DNA from 4 places in the Nocardiopsis lambiniae genome. Region 3 is predicted to be linked to each of the others. Evidence: riboswitches for the same ligand, from Rfam matches in the RefSeq annotation. Region 3 holds a riboswitch; each other region holds the start of a gene.
What was found. A riboswitch is a leader RNA that binds a small molecule or an ion and turns the genes downstream of it on or off. The one in region 3 is predicted to bind cobalamin.
Positions count from the first base shown of each region.

Region 1: another riboswitch for cobalamin. It lies ahead of RM479_RS13420 (VWA domain-containing protein); the one in region 3 lies ahead of RM479_RS01680 (CoA-acylating methylmalonate-semialdehyde dehydrogenase).
Region 2: another riboswitch for cobalamin. It lies ahead of metE (5-methyltetrahydropteroyltriglutamate--homocysteine S-methyltransferase); the one in region 3 lies ahead of RM479_RS01680 (CoA-acylating methylmalonate-semialdehyde dehydrogenase).
Region 4: another riboswitch for cobalamin. It lies ahead of RM479_RS13465 (ABC transporter substrate-binding protein); the one in region 3 lies ahead of RM479_RS01680 (CoA-acylating methylmalonate-semialdehyde dehydrogenase).

Region 1 covers NZ_JAVREP010000007.1:272,210-275,995, reverse strand. Annotated here, with positions in the region: gene RM479_RS13420 (VWA domain-containing protein) at 1-1,303, opposite strand, end outside; cobalamin riboswitch at 1,329-1,499, opposite strand; gene cbiE (precorrin-6y C5,15-methyltransferase (decarboxylating) subunit CbiE) at 1,519-2,751, shown strand; gene RM479_RS13410 (cobalt-precorrin-4/precorrin-4 C(11)-methyltransferase) at 2,791-3,552, opposite strand; gene RM479_RS13405 (precorrin-2 C(20)-methyltransferase) at 3,537-3,786, opposite strand, start outside.
Region 2 covers NZ_JAVREP010000001.1:617,548-621,333, reverse strand. Annotated here, with positions in the region: gene RM479_RS02785 (polysaccharide deacetylase family protein) at 1-864, opposite strand, end outside; cobalamin riboswitch at 1,117-1,297, shown strand; gene metE (5-methyltetrahydropteroyltriglutamate--homocysteine S-methyltransferase) at 1,453-3,726, shown strand.
Region 3 covers NZ_JAVREP010000001.1:372,373-376,158, reverse strand. Annotated here, with positions in the region: gene RM479_RS01685 (acyl-CoA dehydrogenase family protein) at 1-293, opposite strand, end outside; gene RM479_RS01680 (CoA-acylating methylmalonate-semialdehyde dehydrogenase) at 299-1,798, opposite strand; cobalamin riboswitch at 2,005-2,189, opposite strand; gene RM479_RS01675 (MFS transporter) at 2,394-3,665, shown strand.
Region 4 covers NZ_JAVREP010000007.1:289,219-293,004, forward strand. Annotated here, with positions in the region: gene RM479_RS13460 (FecCD family ABC transporter permease) at 1-159, opposite strand, end outside; gene RM479_RS13465 (ABC transporter substrate-binding protein) at 156-1,184, opposite strand; cobalamin riboswitch at 1,243-1,455, opposite strand; gene RM479_RS13470 (ferritin-like domain-containing protein) at 1,882-2,367, opposite strand; gene RM479_RS13475 (TetR/AcrR family transcriptional regulator) at 2,538-3,161, opposite strand; gene RM479_RS13480 (RidA family protein) at 3,231-3,641, shown strand.

The sequences.
Region 1 (3,786 bases), on a different contig from region 3:
TGCCCGCCGCGGGCCGGGGCGCCGTGCCGTCGGCCTCGACCTCCCGGGACTCCTCCGGCTCTTGGGCGGCTTCCGGTTCCCGGGAGTCCTCCGGCCCCCGGGGCGGCGCGGGGGACGTTTCCGGTTCGTCGTGACCGGTGTTCGGGGCCTGGGAGGGGTCCTCTTCCGGCCCGTCGGTGTCGGGGGCGCCGTCCTCACCGGGGGCGGGGTCACCGGAGTCGACGGGGTCGTCGGAGCCGCCCGGCGGTTCGGGGTCGTCCGGCGGCGGCTCCTCGTCTCCCAGGACGCGGTCGAGGAGTTCCTCGTCGATGCCCGGCGCGTCGAAGGGGTTGCGACGGCGCCGGTGCGGCAGCGCCAGCAGGGCCGCGCGGCGGATGTCGGCCCGGGTGACCGAGGTCCGGCCCTCCCAGGCGGCGTGCGCGAGGGCCGTGCGGGCGGTCACGATGTCGGCGCGCAGGCCGTCGACCTCGAACGCCGCGCACACCTGGGCGATCTTCAGCAGGGCGGCGTGGGACAGTCGGACGCGCCGGACGGTGTCCCTGGCCGCCGCGATGCGCTCGGCGAGGGCCTTCTCGGCCGGCCCGTAGCGCTGCGTGAAGGCCGCCGCGTCGGAGTCGTAGGCCATGCGTCTGCGGACCACCTCGACGCGGGCGGCGGGGTCGGAGGGCGCGGAGACCTCGACGGTGAGCCCGAACCGGTCCAGGAGCTGCGGGCGCAACTCACCCTCCTCGGGGTTCATCGTGCCGATGAGCAGGAACCGCGCGGCGTGCTCCACGGAGAACCCGTCGCGTTCCACGGTCACCCGGCCGGTCGCGGCGGCGTCGAGGAGGAGGTCGACCAGGTGGTCGTGGAGCAGGTTGACCTCGTCCACGTAGAGGAGGCCGCGGTGGCTCCGCGCCAGCAGACCGGGTTCGTAGGCGACCTGGCCGTGCGTGAGCGCCTGCTCCAGGTGCAGGGAGCCCAGGACGCGGTCCTCGGTGGCGCCCACGGGGAGTTCGACCAGGCGTACCGGGCGGCTCTCCACTGCCGTGCCGGGCGGGAAGGGGCCGTCCGGCGACTCCTGCGCGGGGTCGGCCGGGTCGACGGAGAAGCGGTCGCCCCGATGGACCTCGACGGGCGGCAGGAGGGAGGCCAGGGCCCGCACCGCGGTGGACTTGGCGGTGCCCTTCTCCCCCCGTACCAGGACGCCGCCGATCTCCGGGGAGACACTGGCCAGGACCAGTGCGAGCCCGAGGTCGTCCATCGGCTCGGTGTCGCAGCCGACGATCGCGGAGAAGGGATAGTGCGATGGCCGCAATGGCATGTGAGGCTCCCGCTCGTTTCGCCATGGGTCTGACGGGTGCGGGGCCGGTCTTCGGACTTGCCGGGTCCTCCTGTAAGGAGGCTCGGTTCACCGCAGCGGGCCTGTGCCGGAATCTCACCGGCTTCCCAGATTCTCCCCGGTCGCCCTTCCCACCGTTTCCGATGGTGGGGAGGCCGGAGCACCTCGCACCAGAGTTCGACGATAGCGTCCACCCCATGAGCATCGACACCCGCCCCGTCCCCGAACCCCGAGTCACGGTCGTCGGCGTCGGCGCCGACGGCTGGCCGGGACTCCCCGAGCGCCTGCGCCGGACGGTGCTGGACGCGGGTGTGGTGCTGGGCGGGCGCAGGCACCTGGCGATGCTTCCGGAGCGGGCGGGGCAGCGCCGCGAGGTCTGGCCCTCACCCCTGCGGGAGGGGCTGCCGCCGCTGCTCGCCTCCTGCGACGGCGGGTCCGTGGTGGCCCTGGCCTCGGGCGACCCGCTGGTGTCGGGTGTGGCCACCACGCTCATCGACCTGCTGGGCGCGGACGCGGTGCGGGTGGAACCCGCCCTCTCCTCGGTGGCGCTGGCCCGGGCACGGATGGGCTGGCCCGCGGAACGGTGCGCGGTGGTGACCCTCGTCGGACGCGACCCCCGCCTGCTGCTGCGGTGGCCGTCCCCCGGCCGGCGCCTGCTGGTGCTCTCCTCCGACGCGGGCACCCCCGCGCTCACGGCCGCCCTGCTGAGCGGCGCCGGGTACGGGGGCAGCCGCATGACCGTGCTCGGGGACCTGGGCTCGGACGCCGAGTCGCGCCTGGAGGGCACGGCCGACGGATGGTCCCGGGTGGATCCCGGGTCCGTGCCCGCGCTGCACGTCCTCGCCCTGGAGTTCGTCGGCCCGCCCGGCCACGGCCTGACGGCCGGGCTGCCCGACGACGCGTACGAACACGACGGACAGCTCACCAAGCGGGACCTGCGCGCCTCCGCGCTGGCCCGGCTGGCGCCCGCCCCGGGTCTGCACCTGTGGGACGTGGGCGCCGGTGCGGGGTCGGTGGGGATCGAGTGGATGCGGGCGCACCCCACGTGCACGGCGACGGCGGTGGAGGCCGACCCCGAGCGGGCCGCGCGGATCGGACGCAACGCGGGCGGGCTCGGGGTGCCGGGGCTGCGCGTGGTCACCGGGCGTGCCCCGGAGGCGCTGTCGGGGCTGCCCGGACCCGACGCGGTGTTCGTCGGCGGCGGCGCCACGCGACCCGGGGTACTGGAGGCCTGTCTGGGGGCGCTGCGCCCGGGGGGCCGCCTGGTGGTGCACGGGGTGACCCTGGAGACCGAGCGGCTGTTGGCCGAGGCGCACCGGGACCACGGCGGGGAGTTGACCCGGATCTCCGTCGAGACGGCCGCGCCGATCGGCGGGTTCACCGGGTGGACGCCCGCGCGCACGGTCACCCAGTGGGCCTGGGGCCCGTGACCCGACGCCGTGCGGTGCCCGGCCCCGATCCCCGGGCGGCTAACCGCCGGGCCGGGGGCGGGCCGGGTCGTAGAGGTAGGAGTCACCGCCGCCCCGCGGGTCCAGGGCCCGCCCCACCAGGATGACCGCGGCCTGCCGGAACCCGGCCTCCTCCACCCGGTCGGCGATGTCGGCCACCGTCCCGCGCAGGACCACCTCACCCGGCTGGCTGGCCCGGTGGACCACGACGACGGGGCAGTCCCCGCCGTACTCGGGCGCGATCTCCTCCATGAGCGCCCGGACCCGGATGATCGCCAGGTGCAGCACCAGGGTGGCCCGGGTCGCGGCGAACGCCGCCAGGGACTCCGTCGAGGGCATCGCGGTCGAGCGCGCCCGGGTCCGGGTGAGCACCACCGACTGCGCGACCAGCGGCACGGTCAGCTCCCGGCCCACCAGGGCCGAGGCCGCGGCGTAGGCCGGCACGCCGGGGGTGACGTCCCAGGGGACCCCGTGGGCGTCGAGCCTACGGGTCTGCTCGGCGAGGGCGGAGTACAGCGACGGGTCGCCGGAGGTCAGCCGGACGACGTCGTGCCCGGCCCGGTGCGCGAGGACCAGCCGGTCGGTGATGCCGTCCAGGTCCAGGCCCTGGGTGTCCACCAGGTCGGCCCCGGGCGCGCAGTGGGACAGGACGTCCGGGTCCAGGTACGTCCCGGGGTAGAGCACCACGTCGGCCGCGCCGAGCATCCGGGTGGCGCGCACGGTCAGCAGGTCCGCGGCGCCGGGGCCGGCCCCCACGAAGTGGACGGTCACGGCTTCACCCACCGGGGGGTCCAGACACGGCCCGAGGGTGAGACCCGGGTACCGGAGGCGCCGACGATGAGCAGGCAGCGCATGTCGACGGCGGCGGGGTCCAGCCCTCCCAGGGTGGTCACCGTCAGGTCCTCCCCGTCCCGGCCCACGTCCCGCCCCACGACGACCACCGTGTCGGGGTCGCGGTGCTCCAGCAGGACGCGTCGCGCGGTGGCGATCTGTCCGGTGCGAGAGCGCGAGGCGGGG
Region 2 (3,786 bases), 250 kb from region 3:
CACGGGGGAGATGATCCCGGGGACCACCTCCTCGCCGGCCTCGGGGATCTCCTCCGGGGCGGCGGTGATGGCGAACCCCTCGACACCGGTGGTGGCCGCGCGCAGGGCCCGCAGCCCGAACTCCGACAGCAGCGGCTCGGCGTCCGCGCGCTCCACCACGGCGGTCACGGGCCCGGCGTCGACGGCCGCGACCTGACCGGCGTCGAACTCCACGACGAGGTCACCGTCGGGGTTGAACCCCACGGAGTCGTACAGGGAGGCCACCGGCAGGACGGCACCCGTCTCCGCGGCGTCGCCCACCCGGTCGCGGACCAGGGTGTTGAGGGCGGCCAGTTCCTTCTGGCCGGCCAGCAGCGACTGCGATCCCCGGGTCCGGCCGCCGACGATGTCGTACCAGTAGGTGGCGTGGCACTCCTTGGCGCCCTCGGAGTCGGTCTCCACACTCGTCATGCGCACACCGACCAGTCCGTCGGCCGCCGCCGTGACGTTCCACTCCGCCTCGTACGACTCCGCCCCGGGGTTGGCCGCGTCGAAGGCCGCCACCTCGGCGCCCAGCCGTTCCCGCAGGAAGTCGGAGAGCGGCTCGGCGTTGGGCAGGACCGGGTAGGTCACCGAGGCGCTCACCCCCTCGTACTCCAACTCCGCCTCGTCGAGGCCCTTCAGTTCGGCGGCGTCCACCACGGTCAGTCCGTCGGGCTCGCCGGCGGCCGGGATCCGCTGTTCCACGGCATCGGCGATGCCGTGCGCGACGCCGCCCGCCGGTCCCGCCCCCAGGGCTCCCGGTGGTCGCACCGACAACAACACCATGCCCGCCAGCACCACCAGGGCGACGACCACGGTGATCAAGGGGTGATCGGGGGTCATGGTGGGTCGGGACAACTCGTTCACCAGGGGTTCTCCGCGTTCATCTCGCAGACGAACGTGCGCGGGGTGGGCGGGGCACCCTCACGCGACGTCTTCATCGGGTGTGACGCCGGCCACGGGCGGGGGGTTCGCTCTCCGGGGGCGGCGGGGGCACAAGGGGGCACGCCGGGGGTCAGGGGCGAGGGGGTCTCCCTATACTTGCAGGCGTGGAAGGTACGCGCGTCATCTCCGCGTCCGGGGCGATCCGGGGCGGGCGGCGCGCGTCGAAAGAGGGAACCCGGTGCGAATCCGGGACTGCCCCGCAGCGGTGTACGGGAACGACCCCCGCCATGAAGCACTGGTGATCCGACCGGAGGAGTCGGAGACCGGGAAGCGGCGGACATTAGGAGATCGGTGTCACCACCGGTCGCGCCCGTGAGTCCGAAGACCTGCCTCCGCCCGACGGCGCATCGCGCCGTCGGTGGTCCCGCGCCCCGAGGGAGGGCCGAGGGCGGCACCCGGGGGCGTCCGTCGTACGCCCCCGACCGGGGTGCCTCCTCGTCGACCCTCGCGGCCGGTACCCGGCTTTCGACGAGGGAGAGAAGCTTCATGACCACCAACCCCGGGCCCGCCGTGCGATCCACGGTGCACGGCTACCCGCGCATCGGACCCGACCGCGAGCTCAAGCGCGCCGAGGAGTCCTACTGGAAGGGCGCCACCACCGCGGCCGAGCTGGAGAAGGTCGCCTCCGACCTGCGCCTCGACGTCTACGCCCGGCTGCGTGCCGCCGGGATCGACGACATCCCCTCCAACACGTTCTCCTACTACGACCAGGTGCTGGACACCGCCGTCCTCTTCGGTCTCCTCCCCGCCCGGTTCGAGGACCCCACCGAGGCCGGGGACGCGGACGGGCGGCTCCGCCGCTACTTCGCGGCGGCCCGCGGCGTCCAGGGCGCCCCGCCCCTGGAGATGACCAAGTGGTTCGACACCAACTACCACTACCTGGTGCCCGAGCTGTCCCCCGACGTCCGGCCCCGTCCGGTCGGTGACAAGCCCGTCGTCGAGTTCCGCGAGGCGCTCGACGCCGGTCACCGCACCCGCCCGGTGCTGGTCGGCCCGCTCACCTTCCTGCTGCTGTCCAAGGCCGCCGACGACGCGCCGGAGGGCTGGTCGCCCATCGCGCTGCTCGACGACCTCGTGGACGCCTACGCCTCCGTGCTGGCCGACCTGCGGGCCGCCGGCGCCGAGGAGGTACAGCTCGACGAGCCGATCCTGGCCACCGACGAGGGCCGCGCGGCGCTGGGCGAACTGGAGCGCGCCTACACGCGTCTGGGCGGGCTGGACGACCGTCCGCGGATCCTGGTCTCCACCTACTTCGGTTCCATCGGCGCCGACGCCCTGCGCGTCCTGAAGGAGTCCCCGGTGGAGGCCGTCGGCCTGGACTTCGTCACCGACGACGAGGGCATCGCCGATCTGACCGCCGTCTCCGGGCTGGGCTCCACCCGTCTGGTCGCCGGGGTGATCGAGGGCCGCAACGTGTGGCGCGCCGACATCCCGTCCGCCGTCGCCACCCTGGGCACCCTGCTCGCCCTCACCGACGAGCTCACCGTGAGCACCTCCTGCTCGCTGCTGCACGTGCCCATCGACCTGGAGGCCGAGACCTCCCAGGCCCCCGAGCTGCGCGCGGCGCTGGCCTTCGCCGAGCAGAAGACCCGTGAGGTCGCCCTGCTGGGCCGGGTGCTGTCGGAGGGCGGTGAGGGCGAGTACGACATCGACGCCACCGCCCCCGGCGCGGCCTTCGTGGACGCGCGGGTGCGCGCCCGTCTGGAGGCCCTGGGCCCGGACGCCTACGAGCGTCCGGAGGACCGCGGCGCCCCCACCGACCTGCCCCTGACCACGACCACCATCGGCTCGTTCCCGCAGACCGGCGAGCTGCGCCGGGCCCGTGCCGCGCACCGTCGGGGCGAGCTGGCGGAGGAGGAGTACAAGGCGATCCTGCGTTCGGAGATCGACCGGGTCATCGCGCTCCAGGAGGACATCGGCCTGGACGTGCTGGTCCACGGCGAGCCCGAGCGCAACGATATGGTCCAGTACTTCGCCGAGCGGCTCGAAGGGTACGCCACCACCGACCACGGGTGGGTCCAGTCCTACGGTTCCCGCTGCGTGCGACCGCCGATCCTGTTCGGTGACGTCTCGCGTCCCGCGCCGATGACGGTCGAGTGGATCACCTACGCCCAGTCGCGCACCGCCAAGCCGGTCAAGGGCATGCTGACCGGTCCGGTCACCATGCTCGCCTGGTCGTTCGTGCGCACCGACCAGCCGCTGGGGGAGACCGCCCGCCAGGTGGCGCTGGCCCTGCGCGACGAGGTCGCCGACCTGGAGCGTGCGGGCATCCGCCACATCCAGGTCGACGAGGCGGCGCTGCGCGAGTCGCTGCCCCTGCGCGAGGAACGGCGGCGGGAGTACCTGGACTGGGCCGTCGGCTCGTTCCGGCTGGCCACCTCGGGCGTCTCGCCGTCGACGACCGTCCACACCCACATGTGCTACTCGGAGTTCGGTCTCATCGTCGGCGGCATCGAGGCGCTGGACGCCGATGTCACCAGTGTCGAGGCGGCCCGTTCGCGCATGGAACTGGTCGAGGACCTGGGGCGGCGCGGCTTCAAGCGGGGCATCGGCCCGGGCGTCTACGACATCCACTCCCCGCGGGTGCCGTCGGTGGAGGAGATCGAGGCGTCCCTGCGCCTGGCCGTGTCGCACATCGACGCCGGCGGGCTGTGGGTCAACCCGGACTGCGGTCTGAAGACCCGCGGTTACGAGGAGGCCGAGCAGGCCCTGCGCAACATGGTCGAGGCGGCCCGCCGGGTCCGCGCCGACCTGGGCTGACCTTCGGCCCGGGCCGACCCCTCGGACGGCTCGGGCCGATCCCGCCTCGGGAACACGGAA
Region 3 (3,786 bases):
CGGTCGATCATCCAGGCGACCATGTTGTGAATGGACAGGTAGGCGGCCACGGACGGGCAGCCGGTGGCCAGCGCCTCGAAGACGAGGACGCCGTCGAGCCTGCTCAGGCCCGACCCGCCCGCGTCCTCGCGGACGTAGACCCCGCCCATGCCCATGTCGGCGGCCTTGCGCAGCACGTCCACGGGGAAGTGCTTGGCCTGGTCCCACTCGACGGCGTACGGGGCCAGGTGCTCGCGGGCGAAGTCGCGGGCCGCCTCCGCCAGGGCCGTCTGGTCCTCGGTGAGCGTCGTCACGGCCGTCACCGCATCACGGGGATGGTGAAGGACGCGCCTTCGCGGATCCCCGAGGGCCAGCGCGAGGTGACGGTCTTCGTGCGGGTGTGGAACCGGATGGAGTCGGGTCCGTGCTGGTTGAGGTCGCCGAACGCGGACCGCTTCCAGCCGCCGAAGGTGTGGTAGGCGACCGGTACCGGGATGGGCACGTTGACGCCGACCATGCCGGTGTCCACTCGGTGCGAGAAGTCGCGGGCGGTGTCGCCGTCGCGGGTGAAGATCGCGACGCCGTTGCCGTACTCATGACCGTTGACCAGTGCCAGCGCCTCCTCGTAGTCGGCGGCGCGCACCACCGACAGCACCGGACCGAAGATCTCCTCACGGTGGATCCGCATGTCCGGGGTGACCCGGTCGAACAGGGTGGCCCCGACGAAGTAGCCGTCCTCGAACCCGGGAACGGTGTGACCGCGACCGTCCACGACCAGCTCGGCGCCCTCCTCGACACCGAGGTCGACGTAGCCGATGACCCGGTCGCGGGCGTCCGCGCTCACCAGGGGGCCGAAGTCGGCCCGCGGGTCGTGCGAGGGGCCCACCCGGAGGTCGGCGATGCGCTCCTTGAGCCGGGAGACCAGGGCGTCGGCGGTCTCCTCGCCGACGGGGACCGCCACCGATACCGCCATGCAGCGTTCGCCGGCCGAACCGTACCCGGCGCCGATCAGGGCGTCCACCGCCTGGTCGAGGTCGGCGTCGGGCATGACGACCATGTGGTTCTTGGCGCCGCCGAAGCACTGGGCGCGCTTGCCGTGCGCGGTGGCGGTGGAGTACACGTACTCGGCGATCGGGGTGGAGCCCACGAATCCGACCGCGGCCACGCGCGGGTCGGTGAGCAGGGTGTCCACCGTCTCCTTGCCGCCGTTGACGACGTTGAGGACGCCCGGCGGCAGCCCCGCCTCGGCGAACAGCTCGGCCAGGCGCAGCGGTACGGACGGGTCGCGTTCGGAGGGCTTGAGGATGAAGGCGTTACCGCAGGCCAGCGAGGGGGCCGCCTGCCAGAGCGGGATCATCGCCGGAAAGTTGAAGGGGGTGATGCCCGCGACGACGCCCAACGGCTGCCGGAGCGAGTGGACGTCGATGCCGGTTCCGGCGTCATCGCTGAACTCGCCCTTGATCAGGTGCGGGATGCCCGCCGCGAACTCGACCACCTCCAGACCGCGCTGGAGGTCACCGTGGGCGTCGGGGACGGTCTTGCCGTGTTCGGCCGACAGCAGGCGGGCGAGCCCGTCCCGCTCGGACTCGACCAGTTGGAGGAACCGGAGGAGGACCCGGGCGCGGCGCTGCGGGTTCCAGGAACCCCACTCGACCTGGGCGGCGACCGCGTCGGCGATGACCGACTCCGTCTCGGCCCGGTCTGCCAGGGGGACCCGGGCCTGGACCTTCCCGGTGTTGGGGTCGAAGACGTCCCCGAAGGTCGTCGAACGACCGGGGGAACGTTCCCCGTGAACGAAGTGCGTCAGGACACGGACCATGGGACACCGGCTCTCTTGTGGAGGTCATGGAGGCGAGGCATGGGAGGAGGCATGCGGAACGGGGGCCGTGTGCGGTGGTACGGCCGACCGCCACCCCGAAGGTGGTGGGGTGGTGGGTTCAGTGATGCCGTCGCGTCGCCCGCCATGGGCGGGTCGTCCGGGCGCGGTGCGTCGTCATGCGTGTTCGCTCCATCCTCGTGGACCGCACGTACTCGAAAACCGCGGCCGGTATCCTGACTCCCGGTTCTGCGCGCCTCCCCCGCCTTCCCGGTTCGCACCAGTGGCGTCGTGAGGGATCGCTCCCCGGTCACAGTGGCGGGACCGTGCCGGATTCTCACCGGCTTCCCTGACACCGCGGCCTTGCGCCCCCACCATATAGTTGGACGTCCAAGTAAATCCAGGGTCGTGCCGTCGGAATTTCCGAGCCCCGCGGCGCGGGCGCAGGGCGTCCCCCCGGGAGCGGTCCGGAAGGTCGTCGAACCGGGACGGCACCGGTCACGGGGTGTTCGAGGACTTAGGGTGTCCGCGAGGCCCGGTGTCCACCCCCAGGAGACGCCCTCCGCGCCGGCGCCGGAAAGGTCCGGTGATCCGGCCCGTGCCCTCCACCCCCCGACCCGCACGCGCCGACCGCGCGCTCGGAGGACGCTTCTGGGCGTTCTGGTCGGCCGCGCTGGCCGCCAACCTGAGCGACGGCGTCGCCATGATCGCGATGCCGTGGCTGGCGTCCTCACTGACCCCCGACCCCGTGCTCGTCGCCGCGGTGGCCACCGCCGGTCGGTTGCCGTGGCTGCTGCTGGCCCTGCCCGTCGGAGTCCTCATCGACCGGCTACCCCGGATCCCGGTGATGGTCGGCGCCGGTACCGTCCGTCTGGCGCTGTGGGCGGCCCTGGCCGCCGTGGTGTTCTCCGGCTGGGCGTCGGTACCGCTGCTGACGCTGTTCGCTTTCTGCTTCGGCGTCCTGGAGGTCTGCTACGACACCGCCTCGGAGACGGTCGTCGCGTCGTTGGTCCCCCGGGAGCGGCTGGAGCGCGCCAACGGCCATCTGCGCACCGGGGCCCTCGTCGTCCAGGAGTTCGGCGGTCGGCCCGTGGGCGGCCTGCTCATCTCCATCGGCCTGTTCGCGCCGTTCGTGCTCAACGTCGCCGCGCTGCTCATATCGGTCCTGGCCCTGGCCCGGGTACGCGTGGCGGACCCGAACGGGGAGACCCCGGCCCGCGAACGACGAGGGTTGCGAGGCGTCGGCACCGACCTCACCGAAGGGGTAGGGGCCATCCTGGAGCAGCCGCTGCTGCGACTGGTCGCGGGCATCGCCCTGTTCGTCAACGGGTGCTACGCCACCGCCCTGTCCACACAGGTGCTGTTCGTTCGGGACGTGCTCGGTCTGGGGCCGGCCGGGTTCGGCCTGCTCATGGCGTTCGCCGCGGCCGGCGGGGTCATCGGCGGGCAGTCGGTGTCCTTCCTGCGGTCGGTGCTTCCGCCCGGCACCCTGCCGGTGGTCTGTCTGACCGCGACGAGCCTGGTCTACTGCGTGGTCGCGGCGCTTCCCCTGACCCCGGTGGTCGCCGTCGGCTACCTCGTGACCAGCGGGCTCATCCTCGGCTACGCGGTGGCGATGGTCTCCATCCGCCAGCGGATCACCCCCGACCGGCTTCTCGGGAGGGTCAACGCCGCCATGCGCACGGTGAGCTGGGGTGTCAGCGCCCTGGGCATGGCGGCGGGCGGGGTGATGGTCGCCGCCCTCACCCCGCTGACGGGACACGAGGGCGCGTTACGCGCCCCCTATGTCCTCATCGGTGCGGTCGGTCTGGTCGTCGTCGTGTTCTTCGGCCGCAGGCTCACCCGCCTGGTACGCGAATACGACGTGTGAGCCCCTCCTCCGGCGTGTTCCGGGATGCCCACCCTGCTGCGCGACGCCCCGGCTCGCCCGCCCGTCACCCGACGGCACCTTCTCTCGCGGCGTTCTCATCGGTCGACGGGAGAGCCGACTC
Region 4 (3,786 bases), on a different contig from region 3:
CGACAGGGGGCTCTCGCCGTACCCGAGCCGGGCGAGCACCGAGAGCCGGACCTCGGACGTGGTGATGTCGGCGGGGCCGATGGTCACCGCGACCGCGATCGATGCGAGCAGGGCGGCCAGGCCTCCGCAGGTGAGCAGCGCGAGGCGCGCGCCCCTCACCGCGCGAACCCGAGTTCCCGAAGTCCGGCGGCGACCTTCTCCACACCCTCGACCGTGCGGATCGACGGGTTCATGGCCTGGCCGCTCAGCAGGATGTAGCGTTCCTCGCGCACCGCGGTGAGGTCGCGGGTGGCGGCCCCGTCCTCCAGGAAACCGATCTTGGCGGCGGCGGTCTCGGCGGTCTGCGACTCCCGGGTCAGGTCGCCCAGCACGATGACGTCCGGGTCGCGGTCGGCGACGGTCTCCCAGTTGATCTGCGGCCACTCGTCGTGGGTGTCGTCGAAGGCGTTCCGCGCCCCGACCTCGCGGGTGATGGCGCCGGGGGCCCCGCAGCACCCGGCCAGGTAGGGGGCCTCGGAGTTGGCGAACCAGTACATGAGGGAGACCTCGGAGGCGTCCAGGTCCTCGGTGGCGGCCTCCACCCGGCCCCGGAGTTCGGCGACGAGCTCCTCACCGCGTTCCTCCACACCGAAGACCAGCGCCAGATCCCTGATCTCCCCGTAGACGACGTCCAGGGTCAGCGGTTCGCTGCGCGAACCGTCGCCGCCGCTGTCGTTGTCCTTGCCCGCGGAGCAGTCGGACGGCGACACGTACGTGCCCACGCCGAGTTCCCCGAACTGCTCCCGGGTGGCGACGCCGCCGGTGCCGAGGGTGGACACGAAGGAGGCGGTGACGAAGTCGGGCTCGGCCTCCAGGACCCGCTCGAAGGACGGGTTGTTCTCCGCCAGGCGCGGGATGCCCTCGTTGGCCTCCTCCAGACCCTCCATGATCGGGTCGGTCCACGTGGCGGTGCCGACGATCCGGTCCTCCAGGCCCAGGGAGAGCAGGATCTCGGTGGTGCCCTGGTTGAGGGAGACGACCCTCTGCGGGGGTTCGCCGACGACGACCTCGTATCCGCAGTTGTCGATGATCGAGGCGGAGCCGGATCCGTCGGTGTCGCCGTCGTCCGCGGTCGGCGAGCAGGCGGTGAGCACCAGGGCGGGGGCGAGCAGGAGGGGGCCCGCGAGGGGCATGGGGCGGTACATGGGGGCGCCTTGCATGTCGGGGCTCGAACGCGGAGCCTGGCATGGGTCACCCGTGCGGGGTCGGCGCACGGGGCCAGCAGGTCTTCGGACTCGGGTTCATCCGGACGGGACGCCTTCCCGGGCCGGTGCGCGCCGCCGTTCCCGGCCGACACGGTCCCGCCCCAGTGGCGTGATGCCCCGCCCGTCCCCCTCACCGCTGCGCGTCAGCTCCGGATTCGCACCGGATTCCCTGACCACCTGGGTGGTTACGACTGGCCCGGGAAGAATAGCAAGGTCCTCCGGGGGTGGTCGGGGGCGGCCCGGCCATCGCCGGGGGCGCGCGCCACCGGCACGCGTCCCCGGCGGGGCGGGAGGGTGGAGAGCGGACGTACGGTCGCCCGGCCCGTCCTCGGTGGCTCCGACGTCCACCAGGCCCGCGTGAACCGGTAGAGGGCAGGCACCGAGGCGAGGGCCCGTGCGGCCCGTGCGGCGACCCACCGCCTCGGTGTCACCGAGGTGGTGGGTCGGAACTCCTGTATCGACCCCGGCGTCCTCCGATCCCGGCGGGATCCGGTGGTGGGGACCGGAAGCGGGGAGCCGGCGCTCGGGGCGCCGCGGAGGAGGCCGGGCCGCGCACGCCGCGCGGTCACGGTCACGGTCACGGGGTGGGTCGTCGGCACGCCCCCGGGCGCCGCACGCACGACCCCGTGCGCCGGTCCTACGTGTCGGCGTCCACGAGGGCCTCACGGACGGCGTGGGGGAGCTTCTCCTCCAGGAAGCGCGCCATGTCCTCCTCCTCCTGGAGGATGACGGACAGCCTGGTCGCGATCCCCTCCTCGCCGAGCTGTCGGGCGGCGGCGATGAGCGCCTTGTAGCACGCGATCTCGAAGTGCTCGGCCGCGTAGTCGGCCAGGGCGTTCTTGACCAGGGTGTCCTTGGCGGGCTTGTTGACCATGCCCTGCACGGCCCCCATCATCTCCGCAAACACGGTCTTCGTGGAGGAGACCTTGCCGCCGAGGGACTCCACACAGGACTCGACCGTTTCGGCCTGACGGCGCGTCTCCTCGATGTGGAGCCGGATCCGCGCGTGCACGTCGGGCTCCCCCTCGGCGTCCTTGAGGTGCCGTTCGAGGGTCTTCTCCAGCGACCGCTCCATGGCGTACGCGTCGTTGAGCCAGTCGATCAGTCGCTCGCGGCTCGTCATGTTCTTTTTCTCCCCGTATCGGTTCCCGTTCATCGGTCGAGAGCCACGACTACCCGCGGTCGCGAGGGGTAAACGACGGCTCCGGAGGGGGTGGTCCACCGCCTCACGCCGCCCCTGATCACCGCGGTCCCTGCGCCGGGCCGGGCCGCACGCCTCCCCGGCGGCGGGGGTCACACCCCGACCCTGTCCGATACCCGCCAGCCGGCCTCGACCGAGGCGCGGCACCGGTCCGGGTCGTCGCCCGCGCCGATGTAGAGCGCGGTCAGCATGGGGGGACCGTTGTCGAGCGTGCGGATCGACAACGGGCCGCCGGTGACCAGGGAGACCAGGCCGTGGGCGATGATCCAGCTCTGCACGGCCAGTCGGCGCGGTCGGGTGTCGCGATGGAAGCGGCCGGCCTCTCCTGCCCGTCGGGCCGTGTCGACCAGACGGTCCAGGGTGGAGTCGGCGGCTTCGAGGTCTTCGAGGTCGACGCTCGCGTCGAACATGACCTGGTACAGGTCGGGGTGGTCCAAGGCGTTGTCGAGGTAGGCGGCGACGAGGGCGGTCAGGTCCCTGACCGGGTCCTCGGACCCGGCCATGGAGTCGTACCGGGCGGCCAGGCGGGTGAAGCCCTCCTGGCGCAGGGCCTTCCAGAGGCCGTCCATGCCGCCGAAGTGGGTGTAGACGGCCATCGTCGACATGCCGGTGCCGGCCACCAGCGAGCGCAGGGTGATCGGCTCGCGCGTGCGGAGCATGTGCGCGGCCCGTTCGATGAGCAGTGTGCGGATCGCCGGATCCTTCGTCCTCGCCATGCCGCTACGATACATTGCATAGCAATGTTATGTTTTCGGATCCGTGAGATCCCGAGAAGAGGAGTGGACATGCCCATCACCCTGGTGAACCCGGAAGGTCTGCCGAAGGTCGACCTCTACCGACAGGTGTCGGTCGCCGAAGGATCGAGGCTCGTCTTCGTCGCCGGGCAGGTCGCCCTCGACGCGGACGGCGGCAAGGTCGGCGAGGGCGACGTCGTGGCCCAGGCCGAGCAGTGCTACCTCAACGTCGCCACGGCCCTGGCCGAGGTCGGCGCCTCCTTCGACGACGTGGCGAAGCTGACCGTCTACGTGGTCGACTGGACCCCCGAGAAGATGCCCCTGTTCATGGAGGGTGTCGCCCGGGCCTCGCGGAGGCTCGGGATCGCCGCCCCGGTCCCGCCGCTCACCGGAATCGGCGTCGCGGCGCTGGCCGACCCCGACTTCCTGCTGGAGGTGGAGGCCACCGCCGTCATCGGCTGAGCCGGGGCGCCCTGGCCCGGCGTTCGGCCGGGCGAGGTCCCTCCTCGTGCCTGGTTCTCGCCTGCTCTTCCGTGCCCCTGGGGACGAGGGCGCCCCCGGGGTCGCTGGACGTTGACGTGGCGGCCGGAAGGTCCCCGTTCTCCGG